One region of the Enterobacter asburiae genome, then DNA from elsewhere that is predicted to be linked to it. Evidence: predicted binding sites of a transcription regulator. Region 1 holds the regulator's gene; the other holds the start of a gene.

The links. Region 1 encodes LexA, which represses DNA repair genes until DNA is damaged. Its sites were predicted from a motif close to TNCTGTATGTACATACAGNA; they were not measured.
Region 2: the regulator LexA is predicted to act here: its motif matches at 2,735-2,754, upstream of mutH (DNA mismatch repair endonuclease MutH).

The regions. Positions count from the first base shown of each region.
Region 1 is NZ_CP011863.1:3,239,409-3,244,510, forward strand. It holds gene ACJ69_RS15670 (cupin domain-containing protein) at 53-541, opposite strand; gene zur (zinc uptake transcriptional repressor Zur) at 657-1,169, shown strand; gene ACJ69_RS15680 (CsbD family protein) at 1,239-1,448, opposite strand; gene dinF (MATE family efflux transporter DinF) at 1,569-2,906, opposite strand; gene lexA (transcriptional repressor LexA) at 2,970-3,578, opposite strand; gene ACJ69_RS15695 (diacylglycerol kinase) at 3,687-4,055, opposite strand; gene plsB (glycerol-3-phosphate 1-O-acyltransferase PlsB) at 4,210-5,102, shown strand, end outside.
Region 2 is NZ_CP011863.1:4,427,718-4,432,819, forward strand. It holds gene lplT (lysophospholipid transporter LplT) at 1-200, shown strand, start outside; gene ACJ69_RS21590 (NADP(H)-dependent aldo-keto reductase) at 294-1,334, opposite strand; gene ACJ69_RS21595 (YgdI/YgdR family lipoprotein) at 1,466-1,684, opposite strand; gene mutH (DNA mismatch repair endonuclease MutH) at 1,813-2,505, opposite strand; gene rppH (RNA pyrophosphohydrolase) at 3,189-3,719, shown strand; gene ptsP (phosphoenolpyruvate--protein phosphotransferase) at 3,732-5,102, shown strand, end outside.

The sequences.
Region 1 (5,102 bases):
CTTACGGCCTGTTGTATTTTGTGACGGCCCTCAATATTTATAGAAGAGGAAATTATTTTTTCCCAGGTTTTCCATCATGCGGTCCAAAAAACTGGGGCGGGTGGTCTACCCAGCGATCCTCACGGGTAGCGGCATATACGGGGTTGAGCGGATAGTAGATGCGGTTGTGCTTCTTATTGGCCTCGCCAACGACCAGTAACCGCACCTCTTCGTCCGTGTTGTTGATAAAGGTGTGGCAGATACCGGTTCCGGCAGGAAACCCCACGCTGTCGCCCGGTTCAAGTTTCCATAAATAGCCATTAATCCACGCTTCTGGATGACCTTCGAGCACGTAAATGAACTCTTCTTCATCGCTTTCCGCATGCGGATAGGACGTTCTGCGCCCGGGCGGTAAACGCTCATGATGAATACCAATGCGCCCGAGCCCAAGCTTGCGAGCCAACGGGGCGCCGATAGAAAAACGCTCATCGCTATCTGGATAGGTCGAATCATCCGCGCCTTCAACGTCGCGCCAGTGCCGAATACAGTCAGGTTTTTTCATTGTTTATTTCCCGTTTTGCAATGGGTCAGGTATAGCACAGACTGGCGGATCTCGGCGTTTTTACCAGAACATGATAAAGTGAGGGTTTTCCGTCCTATAACATCCGGGGTGCTAAATGGATAAGTCCACAAAAGAGCTGTTAGCGCAGGCCGAAAAGCTGTGTGCGCAACGCAATGTGCGCCTGACTCCGCAGCGCCTTGAAGTCCTACGTCTGATGAGCCTGCAGCAGGGTGCTATCAGCGCCTACGATCTGCTGGACCTGCTCCGCGAAAGCGAGCCGCAGGCGAAACCTCCGACCGTGTATCGCGCCCTGGATTTCCTGCTGGAACAAGGATTCGTGCACAAAGTTGAGTCCACAAACAGCTATGTGTTGTGCCATCTGTTCGATCAGCCCACCCACACATCGGCGATGTTTATCTGTGACCGCTGCGGCGTGGTGAAAGAAGAAGCTGCGGAAGGCGTAGAAGATATTATGCATACGCTGGCAGCGAAAATGGGTTTTGCCCTGCGTCATAACGTGATTGAAGCGCACGGGCTATGCTCTGCCTGCGTGGAAGTGGAAGCCTGCCGTCATCAGGACGCGTGTCAGCACGACCACTCTATTCTTGTGAAGAAAAAACCGCGTTAACGGCAAAAGAAAAGGCGGCTCATGGCCGCCCTCAGGGTGTACTTCCTTGTACTTGCGGGTATAGCCCGGTTACCAGCGGTAGTCGTTGCGTTTTTCCCAGTCGCCTACTTCTTTTTCCGCCTGGTCTTTCGCGTAGCCGTAACGTTCCTGAATTTTACCGACAAGCTGATCGCGTTTACCTTCAATGACGGTCATATCGTCATCAGTCAGCTTACCCCACTGTTCTTTCGCTTTACCTTTGAACTGCTTCCAGTTGCCGCCGATTTCGTCTTTATTCATCATCGTGTCCTCTTAGTTAAGCGTCGGGTCGTAACGTCCGTTACGTTCTTTTCTGCTGGACGTGATAATTATTGTAGTTAAGGATTCGGCAGTTGATTTCATATTCGGAATCTTTAACCGTCACGATATATCGTGACGTGAAGGGAACCAGGTATCGTTTTGCCAGTGGCGGTGCCAGATAAAAGCCAGCGATATCCCTCTCAGCGAGAGGAAAACGGCCAGGGCCAGCCACAAACCGTGATTACCCAGCCAGGGAAGCGTCAGCAGCGTCAGGCCAAACCCGGCCGCAGCGACCGCCATGCTGTTGCGCATTTCCGCTCCGCGAGTCGCACCAATAAACATGCCGTCCAGCAGATAACACCAGACGCCGACCACCGGTAAGATGACTTGCCAGATGAGATAGTGACTCGCCAGCTCGCGCAGCGCAGGGATAGACGTAAGCAACGCGACGATTTGCTCACCAAAGCAGGCATAAACCAGGCCGAACGCCAGCGCCACCAGCCCAGACTGGCGGCAGGCTGCCCGCCAGACGTCCCGCAGCTGCCCGCTTTCGCGCGCGCCGTACGCCTGCCCGGAATGCGCTTCTACCGCATAGGCAAAACCGTCCAGCGCGTAGGCGGTAAAGGTCAGTAACGTCATCAATACCGCGTTGACCGCGACGATTTCTGGCCCCAGTCGAGCCCCGAAAACCGTCAGCGCGCCGAAGCAGAGCTGAAGCAGCAGCGAGCGCAGCATGATGTCACGATTGAGCGCCAGCAGCTTACGGATATTGCCGCGCCATGCGGTTTTGAGCAGCGCCAGGGAGATGCCGCGCATCGCCAGCACGCGCCAGACCATCCACAGGCCAATAATAAAAGTTCCGTACTCGGCAATCGCCGTTGCCAGCGCCGCGCCCTGCACGTTCATATGCAGGCCCATTACCAGCCAGACATCCAGCACAATGTTAAGAAGGTTGCCTACCACCAGCAAAATCACTGGCGCACGGGCGTACTGAACGCCCAGGAGCCACCCCAGCAGAACCAGGTTTGCCAGCGAGGCGGGCGCGCTGAGCCAGCGGATTTCAAGGAAACGTCGCGCCTGCGCCAGTACCGCCTCGCTGCCGCCGACAACATGGAGCGCAAGGTCGATCAGGGGCGTACGAAATAAAACGATTAACGCCCCTGCACCGAGCGCAAGGATCAGCGGCTGGACCAGCGCGCGGGCCAGACGCAGCGGATCTTTTGCACCATAAGCCTGGGCCGTGAGCCCGGTGGTGCTCATGCGCAAAAAGAGCAGCAGCATAAACAGGAAGCTGGTTGCCGTCGCGCCAATCGCCACGCCGCCAAGATAAACAGGCGAATCAAGGTGACCAATAACGGCAGTATCGACCAGACCCAGCAAGGGAACGGTAATATTGGAGAAAATCATCGGCAGAGCGAGACGCCACAATGCCTTATCGGATGCCGTCAGCAGTGACATGAAAAATACCGGGAGTCGAGAATGAAGCAGGCTACAGCGGCGCCATAGCCTGTCAGGAAGAGGTTACAGCCATTCGCCGTTGCGAATGACCCCAACCGCCAGTCCTTCGATAGAGAAGTTGTGTTCGCGGAGATCGACCACAATCGGGGAGAACTCGTTGTTTTCAGGCAGTAGCTGAACGGTGTTCCCCTGTTTTTTCAGACGCTTGACGGTAACTTCATCATCAATGCGCGCGACAACCACCTGACCGTTACGCACATCCTGCGTTTTGTGCACCGCAAGCAGATCGCCGTCAAGAATGCCGATGTCTTTCATCGACATACCGCTGACGCGCAGCAGGAAATCAGCGCTCGGTTTGAACATGCCAGGATCGACCTGGTAGTGGCCTTCAATATGCTGCTGTGCCAGTAAAGGCTCACCGGCAGCAACACGGCCTATCAGCGGAATGCCCGTCTCTTCTTCCACCAGCAGGCGGATACCGCGTGACGCGCCTGAAACAATCTCAATCACGCCTTTACGCGCCAGCGCTTTCAGGTGTTCTTCAGCAGCATTCGGAGAACGGAAGCCCAGACGCTGCGCGATTTCCGCACGCGTGGGTGGCATACCCGTCTGGCCGATATGATCCCGGATGAGATCAAACACCTCTTGCTGCCTGGTCGTTAACGCTTTCATTCCGCCCCCTGGGTGTATATACAGTTATGCTGTGAGTATATACAGTCAAAGGCGATTTTGGAACCAAAAACTGCACAAAAAACCAGGGACTTAATTATTCCTCGAGGCTCATCGGAAATGTGACCAAAGCAGCGTGACCCAGGTGATAACGGCAGTGATAATCGCCAGCAATACGGCAGCAGAGCCCATGTCTTTTGCGCGGCCAGAAAGCTCGTGGAAATCTGAACCAATGCGATCAACAACGGCCTCAATAGCGCTATTAAGAATTTCCACTATCATCACCAGAAGTACGGAACCGATAAGAAGTACGCGGGTAATAGCATCAACATCAAGGAAACAGGCGATGATCACCGCGATGATTGCGGCGACGCCCTCCTGGCGAAAGGCAGCTTCGTTGATCCACGCGGCACGGAAACCTTTCCATGAATAGCCGGCGGCTTTGATGATACGCGTTAACCCAGTGGTATTATTGGCCATTAAAAGAACCTTTTATGAAAAAAAGCGTCAGTAACAGGAACTGTAGCGCGTTTCGCTACAGCCTGAAGTATGACGGGTAACAACAGAAATTTTGCGCGCTTTCTGTTATCCTTGCGCCGCAATTGCATTATTAACCAGAGGCTTTACATCGTTTATGTCCGGCTGGCCACGAATTTACTACAAATTACTTAATTTACCATTAAGCATCCTGGTAAAAAGCAAGTCTATCCCAGCAGAACCCGCGCTGGAATTGGGGCTCGATACCTCGCGTCCTATTATGTACGTTTTGCCTTATAACTCGAAGGCAGACTTACTGACGCTTCGCGCCCAGTGTCTGGCGCATGACTTACCTGACCCGCTTGAACCGCTTGAAGTTGACGGTACGCTGCTGCCGCGCTACGTGTTCATTCACGGTGGACCGCGCGTGTTTACCTACTACACGCCAAAAGAAGAGTCCATCAAGCTGTTCCACGACTATCTCGACCTGCACCGCAGCAACCCCGATCTGGATGTACAGATGGTGCCGGTATCGGTGATGTTTGGTCGTCGTCCGGGCCGTGAAAAAGGTGAAGAGAACCCGCCGCTGCGCATGCTTAACGGCATCCAGAAGTTCTTCGCGGTCTCCTGGCTGGGACGCGACAGCTTTGTGCGTTTCTCCCCTTCCGTTTCGCTGCGTCGAATGGCGGACGAGCACGGTACCGACAAGATCATCGCGCAAAAACTGGCGCGCGTGGCGCGTATGCACTTCGCCCGCCAGCGCCTGGCTGCCGTAGGGCCGCGTCTCCCGGCGCGTCAGGATCTGTTCAACAAGCTGTTGGCCTCCAAAGCGATTGCTCGCGCCGTTGAAGACGAAGCGCGCAGCAAAAAAATATCGCATGAGAAAGCCCAGCAGAACGCCATTGCGCTGATGGAAGAGATTGCAGCGAACTTCTCTTACGAGATGATTCGCCTGTCCGATCGTATTCTCGGCTTTACCTGGAACCGTCTCTACCAGGGCATCAACGTTCATAACGCCGAGCGCGTACGCCAGCTGGCGCACGATGGCCA
Region 2 (5,102 bases), 1.2 Mb from region 1:
AACGTGGTAAGCAGACCGTCGGGGCGGGGAACGCTATCGCGGTACAAAACCTGGGTGAAAACCTGGCGATGCTGCTAATGCTGGGGCTCTACTCGCTGGCGGTAAAAGTCGGTGTGCCGGTGGTGGGGATTGGCGTCGGGTTTGGCGGGCTGTTTGCGCTGGCGATTGCGGGATTGTGGGTCTGGCAGCGTCGGCGCTGATAAGTGCGGCCTGATGCCCTCACCCCGGCCCTCTCCCACAGGGAGAGGGAGCAAACCCTAAAAACGGCAACGTGCGTTGCCGTTTTGCTTTTATTACGGTGCAGGATACGTATAAACCTGATGTACCGCTTCAATCTCCGCTAACACCTCTTCACTCAGGTTCAGGTGGAAACTCTCAATATTGGTTTTCAACTGTTCCATCGTGGTCGCGCCCAGCAGGGTGCTGGCAACAAACGGCTGACGACGCACGAAGGCCAGCGCCATCTGCGCAGGGTCAAGACCGTGACGCTTTGCGATATCCACATAGGCGGCAACGGCTTTCTGCGTCTGCTCGCCGCTGTAGCGGGTAAAGCGGCTAAAGAGGGTATTTCGCGCCCCGGCCGGTTTCGCGCCGTTCAGGTATTTCCCCGTCAGCGTGCCAAAGCCGAGACAGGAATAGGCGAGCAGTTCCACTTCTTCATACTGCGTCACTTCGGCCAGACCCACCTCATAGCTACGGTTAAGCAGGCTGTATGGGTTCTGGATGGTGACGATACGCGGCAGATCGTGTTTATCCGCCAGGTGCAGATAGCGCATTACGCCAAAGGCAGTTTCGTTAGAGACGCCAATGTAGCGGATTTTTCCCGCGCGCTGGCACTCGGTCAGCGCTTCCAGCGTTTCCAGCAGCGTTACGGCGGGGGCGCTCTCATTCCAGCTGTAGCCGAGCTTACCAAAGCAGTTGGTTGGGCGCTGCGGCCAGTGCACCTGATACAGGTCGAGGTAGTCGGTTTGCAGGCGCTTCAGGCTGGCGTCCAGTGCGGCGCGGATATTCTTACGATCGAGGATCTGATTCGGGCGGATCCCGGTATCGTTGTTGCGCGCGGGACCACTGACTTTGGAGGCAATCACCAGCTTTTCACGGTTGCCGTGTTTTGCCAGCCAGTTACCGACGTAGGTTTCGGTAAGTCCCTGCGTTTCCGGACGTGGCGGGACAGGGTACATCTCCGCGACATCAATCAGGTTAATCCCCTGGCTGACGGCGTAATCGAGTTGTGCATGGGCATCGGCTTCGCTGTTTTGTTCACCAAATGTCATCGTGCCCAACCCCAGTTGGCTTATTTCCAGAGCGCTGTGGGGGATACGGTGATAATGCATAGCCGGCTTCCTCAGTAGACTTATAGACCGCGTCAGGGCGTGCCCGACAAAGGAATATAAACATGGCAGAGGGGAAGCAAAAGGGGAAGAAAAAAATCAAAAAGGCCAGCAAGCGACTGACCTCTCTCTGTTTATCGCTCGATAATTTGCGATACTTCGTCGCGATTGATCTGCATTTTATTGCCTTCCTGGTCGCGGTAGCTGACCAGACCGGTATCATCGTCGACTTCGGGTTTGCCGTCGGTCAGGATCATTCGACCGTCTTTTGTCGCCATAACGTAATCGCTGCTACAGCCCGATACGGCAAACGCTAAACCGACTGCTGAAACTAACACTGCCCATTTTTTCATCGTTATCGTCCTCATCTGGCGCGTATCAAATCATAATCTAGTATTAACCCGATATGGCGACTTGAGGAAGCGGTAAAATCTTAAAAAGCAGTCGATTATGTTTGAGAGCTCGCAAAATAAGTAAAAAACTATGTTTTTAACAGGAAATGACGTGCCAGGAGCGCGCCGGTGAAATTCTTTTTGAGATAAAAGCCGCGCGGCAGCGTCAGTATCGGCTCGCCCCGCGCGCCGATTGCCTCGGTAAGCGCTTTGCTGTTGGCCGCTTTCGGGCGCAGCTGTAATACTTCTCCGTGTCGGGCGGTGATGCGCTCTACCTGCCCAAGCACAATCATGTCCATCAGCTCCTCCCAGTCCAGCCGCAGCTGTTGCTCCTCATCGTCGTTCGGGCTCCAGAGCAGCGGCGCGCCAATGCGACGCTCAGCCAGGGGGATCTGACGCTCACCTTCGACCGGCACCCACAACACGCGCTTCAGCTTGTGGCGCACGTGGCTGGTTTCCCACGTCACGCCGGTGTTGCCGGTTAATGGCGCTACGCAGACGAAGGTGGTCTCAAGGGGCTTGCCCTGGCTGTCTATGGGGATGGTTTTTAACTCCACGCCAAGCGCTGCAAAATCCTGCTCGGGTTTGCTCCCTGCGCTGGCGCCCAGCCACAGCTCAAGCAGCATGCCGATCCAGCCTTTATCCCTTTTCAGATCCTTCGGGATCTGAAGCCCTGCCATTGCCGCCAGCTCGCCAAGCGAAAAGCCTGCCAGACGCTGTGCCTGCTGTAGCAACTGGCCCTCGCTGGACGGCGGCGAGAGCAAGGGTGTAAGCGGATGCATGAAGGTAACCTTTTGATTAAAAAATAAACGAAGAAATTGTCCCCTGTGGATAGAGTTTAACTATTTCTGTACCAATATTCCATGTATATGATTTATAGGTTTTTTTATTCTTTTGAAATCGTTTCACCAGACTCAGAAAACCGGTTGTTCAAATCTGGTCACTGACAATGAACAGGATCTTACACCATGTTATCCACAGAAAAATGGGATAACTGGGCATAACCCTGACTACTGTTTCAATTTACAGCCTTGACGTGCGATGAAAATCGAATTTTCAAACAAATTGTGACTAACTTATTGGCACAATCTGTGGATAAAACCGACGCTGTTCGATCTTTCATCAGCACGACGATCCCTGATGTGATGATCGTCACGCTATTCTGTTTTTTGTGCATAAAAATACATTTAACTTTATGAAAAATATTGGATTATTTAAATGACGCGAAAGCGTTGGTAAGGCAGGGTTTGAGGTTGTTCATCGGTAATCAGACACTTCTTCACAACTATATCCACAGAAAAGGTGAATAAAATTCCCTTCACTGCCTCTCATCTGTTTATAACTCAGCACTTATTTGTGAGTTATTCAAATGTTATTAGGTTGCATCCCTGTAAGAGAGTGGTTTACCGCCTCCCTGTAGTGTGAAACAATCATTCATATATAAGGTTTAGTTTGGGGTAGTCCGGTGATTGATGACGATGGCTACCGCCCGAACGTAGGAATAGTAATTTGTAATCGTCAGGGCCAGGTAATGTGGGCCCGGCGATATGGTCAGCACTCCTGGCAGTTCCCGCAAGGCGGGATCAATCCGGGAGAGTCCCCAGAACAAGCGATGTACCGGGAGCTTTTTGAAGAGGTCGGTTTAAGCCGAAAAGATGTTCGCATCCTGGCTTCGACCCGCAACTGGTTGCGTTACAAGTTACCGAAACGTTTGGTGCGTTGGGACACAAAGCCGGTTTGTATCGGCCAGAAACAGAAGTGGTTTCTGTTGCAGTTGGTGGGCAACGATTCAGACATCAATATGCAAACCAGCAGTACGCCGGAGTTCGATGGCTGGCGCTGGGTGAGCTATTGGTATCCTGTTCGTCAGGTCGTGTCATTTAAACGCGATGTTTACCGTAGGGTGATGAAAGAGTTTGCAAGTGTGGTAATGCAGCTTCAGGAGATCCCGCCTAAGCCGCAGAGCGCACCTGCCTGGCGACGTAAAAGAGGTTAAGCTACGCAAATCATGCTCACCCGCTTGCGAGAAATAGTCGAGAAGGTGGCCAGTGCTCCGCGTCTGAACGAGGCGCTGAATATTCTGGTCACTGACATCTGTCTTGCGATGGAGACCGAGGTCTGTTCGGTGTATCTGGCCGACCACGATCGGCGCTGCTATTACCTGATGGCGACCCGTGGTTTAAAAAAACCACGTGGACGCACCGTCACGCTCGCATTTGATGAAGGTATCGTGGGTCTGGTTGGGCGGCTGGCTGAACCCATCAACCTTGCTGATGCGCAAAAACACCCCAGCTTTAAATACATCCCTTCCGTAAAAGAAGAGCGCTTCCGCGCTTTCCTTGGCGTGCCGATTATCCAGCGTCGCCAGCTGCTCGGCGTGCTGGTTGTCCAGCAGCGCGAGCTACGTCAGTACGATGAAAGCGAAGAGTCTTTCCTCGTCACGCTGGCCACGCAGATGGCGGCGATCCTCTCCCAGTCCCAGCTTGCCGCGCTCTTTGGTCAATATCGCCATACGCGCATTCGCGCTCTTCCGGCATCGCCAGGCGTAGCGATTGCGGAAGGCTGGATGGACGCCACGCTGCCGCTGATGGAGCAGGTTTACGAAGCCTCAACGCTTGATGAAGCGCTTGAGCGCGAGCGTCTTACCGCCGCGCTGGAAGAGGCGGCGAACGAATTTCGTCGTTACAGCAAGCGCTTTGCCGCAGGCGCACAGAAAGAGACGGCGGCCATCTTCGACCTCTATTCGCACTTGCTCTCCGACGCGCGTCTGCGTCGTGAGCTGTTTGCGGAGGTGGATAAAGGCTCGGTCGCAGAGTGGGCGGTTAAGAAGGTCATCGAAAAATTTGCCGACCAATTTGCGGCACTGACCGACGGTTACCTGAAAGAACGGGCTGGCGATCTCCGCGCTCTGGGACAGCGTCTGCTGTTTCATCTCGATGACACCATTCAGGGGCCGAATGCCTGGCCAAAACGGTTTGTTCTGGTCGCCGATGAGCTCTCGGCAACGACGCTGGCTGAACTGCCTCAGGACAGGCTGGCCGGTGTGGTGGTGCGCGATGGTGCCGCCAACTCACACGCCGCCATTATGGTGCGCGCGCTGGGTATCCCAACCGTTATGGGAGCGGATATCCAGCCGTCGGTACTGCACCGCCGTACGCTGGTGGTTGACGGCTATCGCGGTGAGCTGCTGGTCGATCCTGAGCCGGTTCTGCTCCAGGAATACCAGCGCCTTATCAGCGAAGAGAATGAATTAAGCAAGCTGGCGGAGGATGACGTTAACCTGCCCGCACAGCTTAAGAGCGGAGAGCGGATCAAAGTCATGCTCAACGCCGGTTTAAGCCCTGAGCATGAAGAAAAGCTTGGCAGCCGCATCGACGGT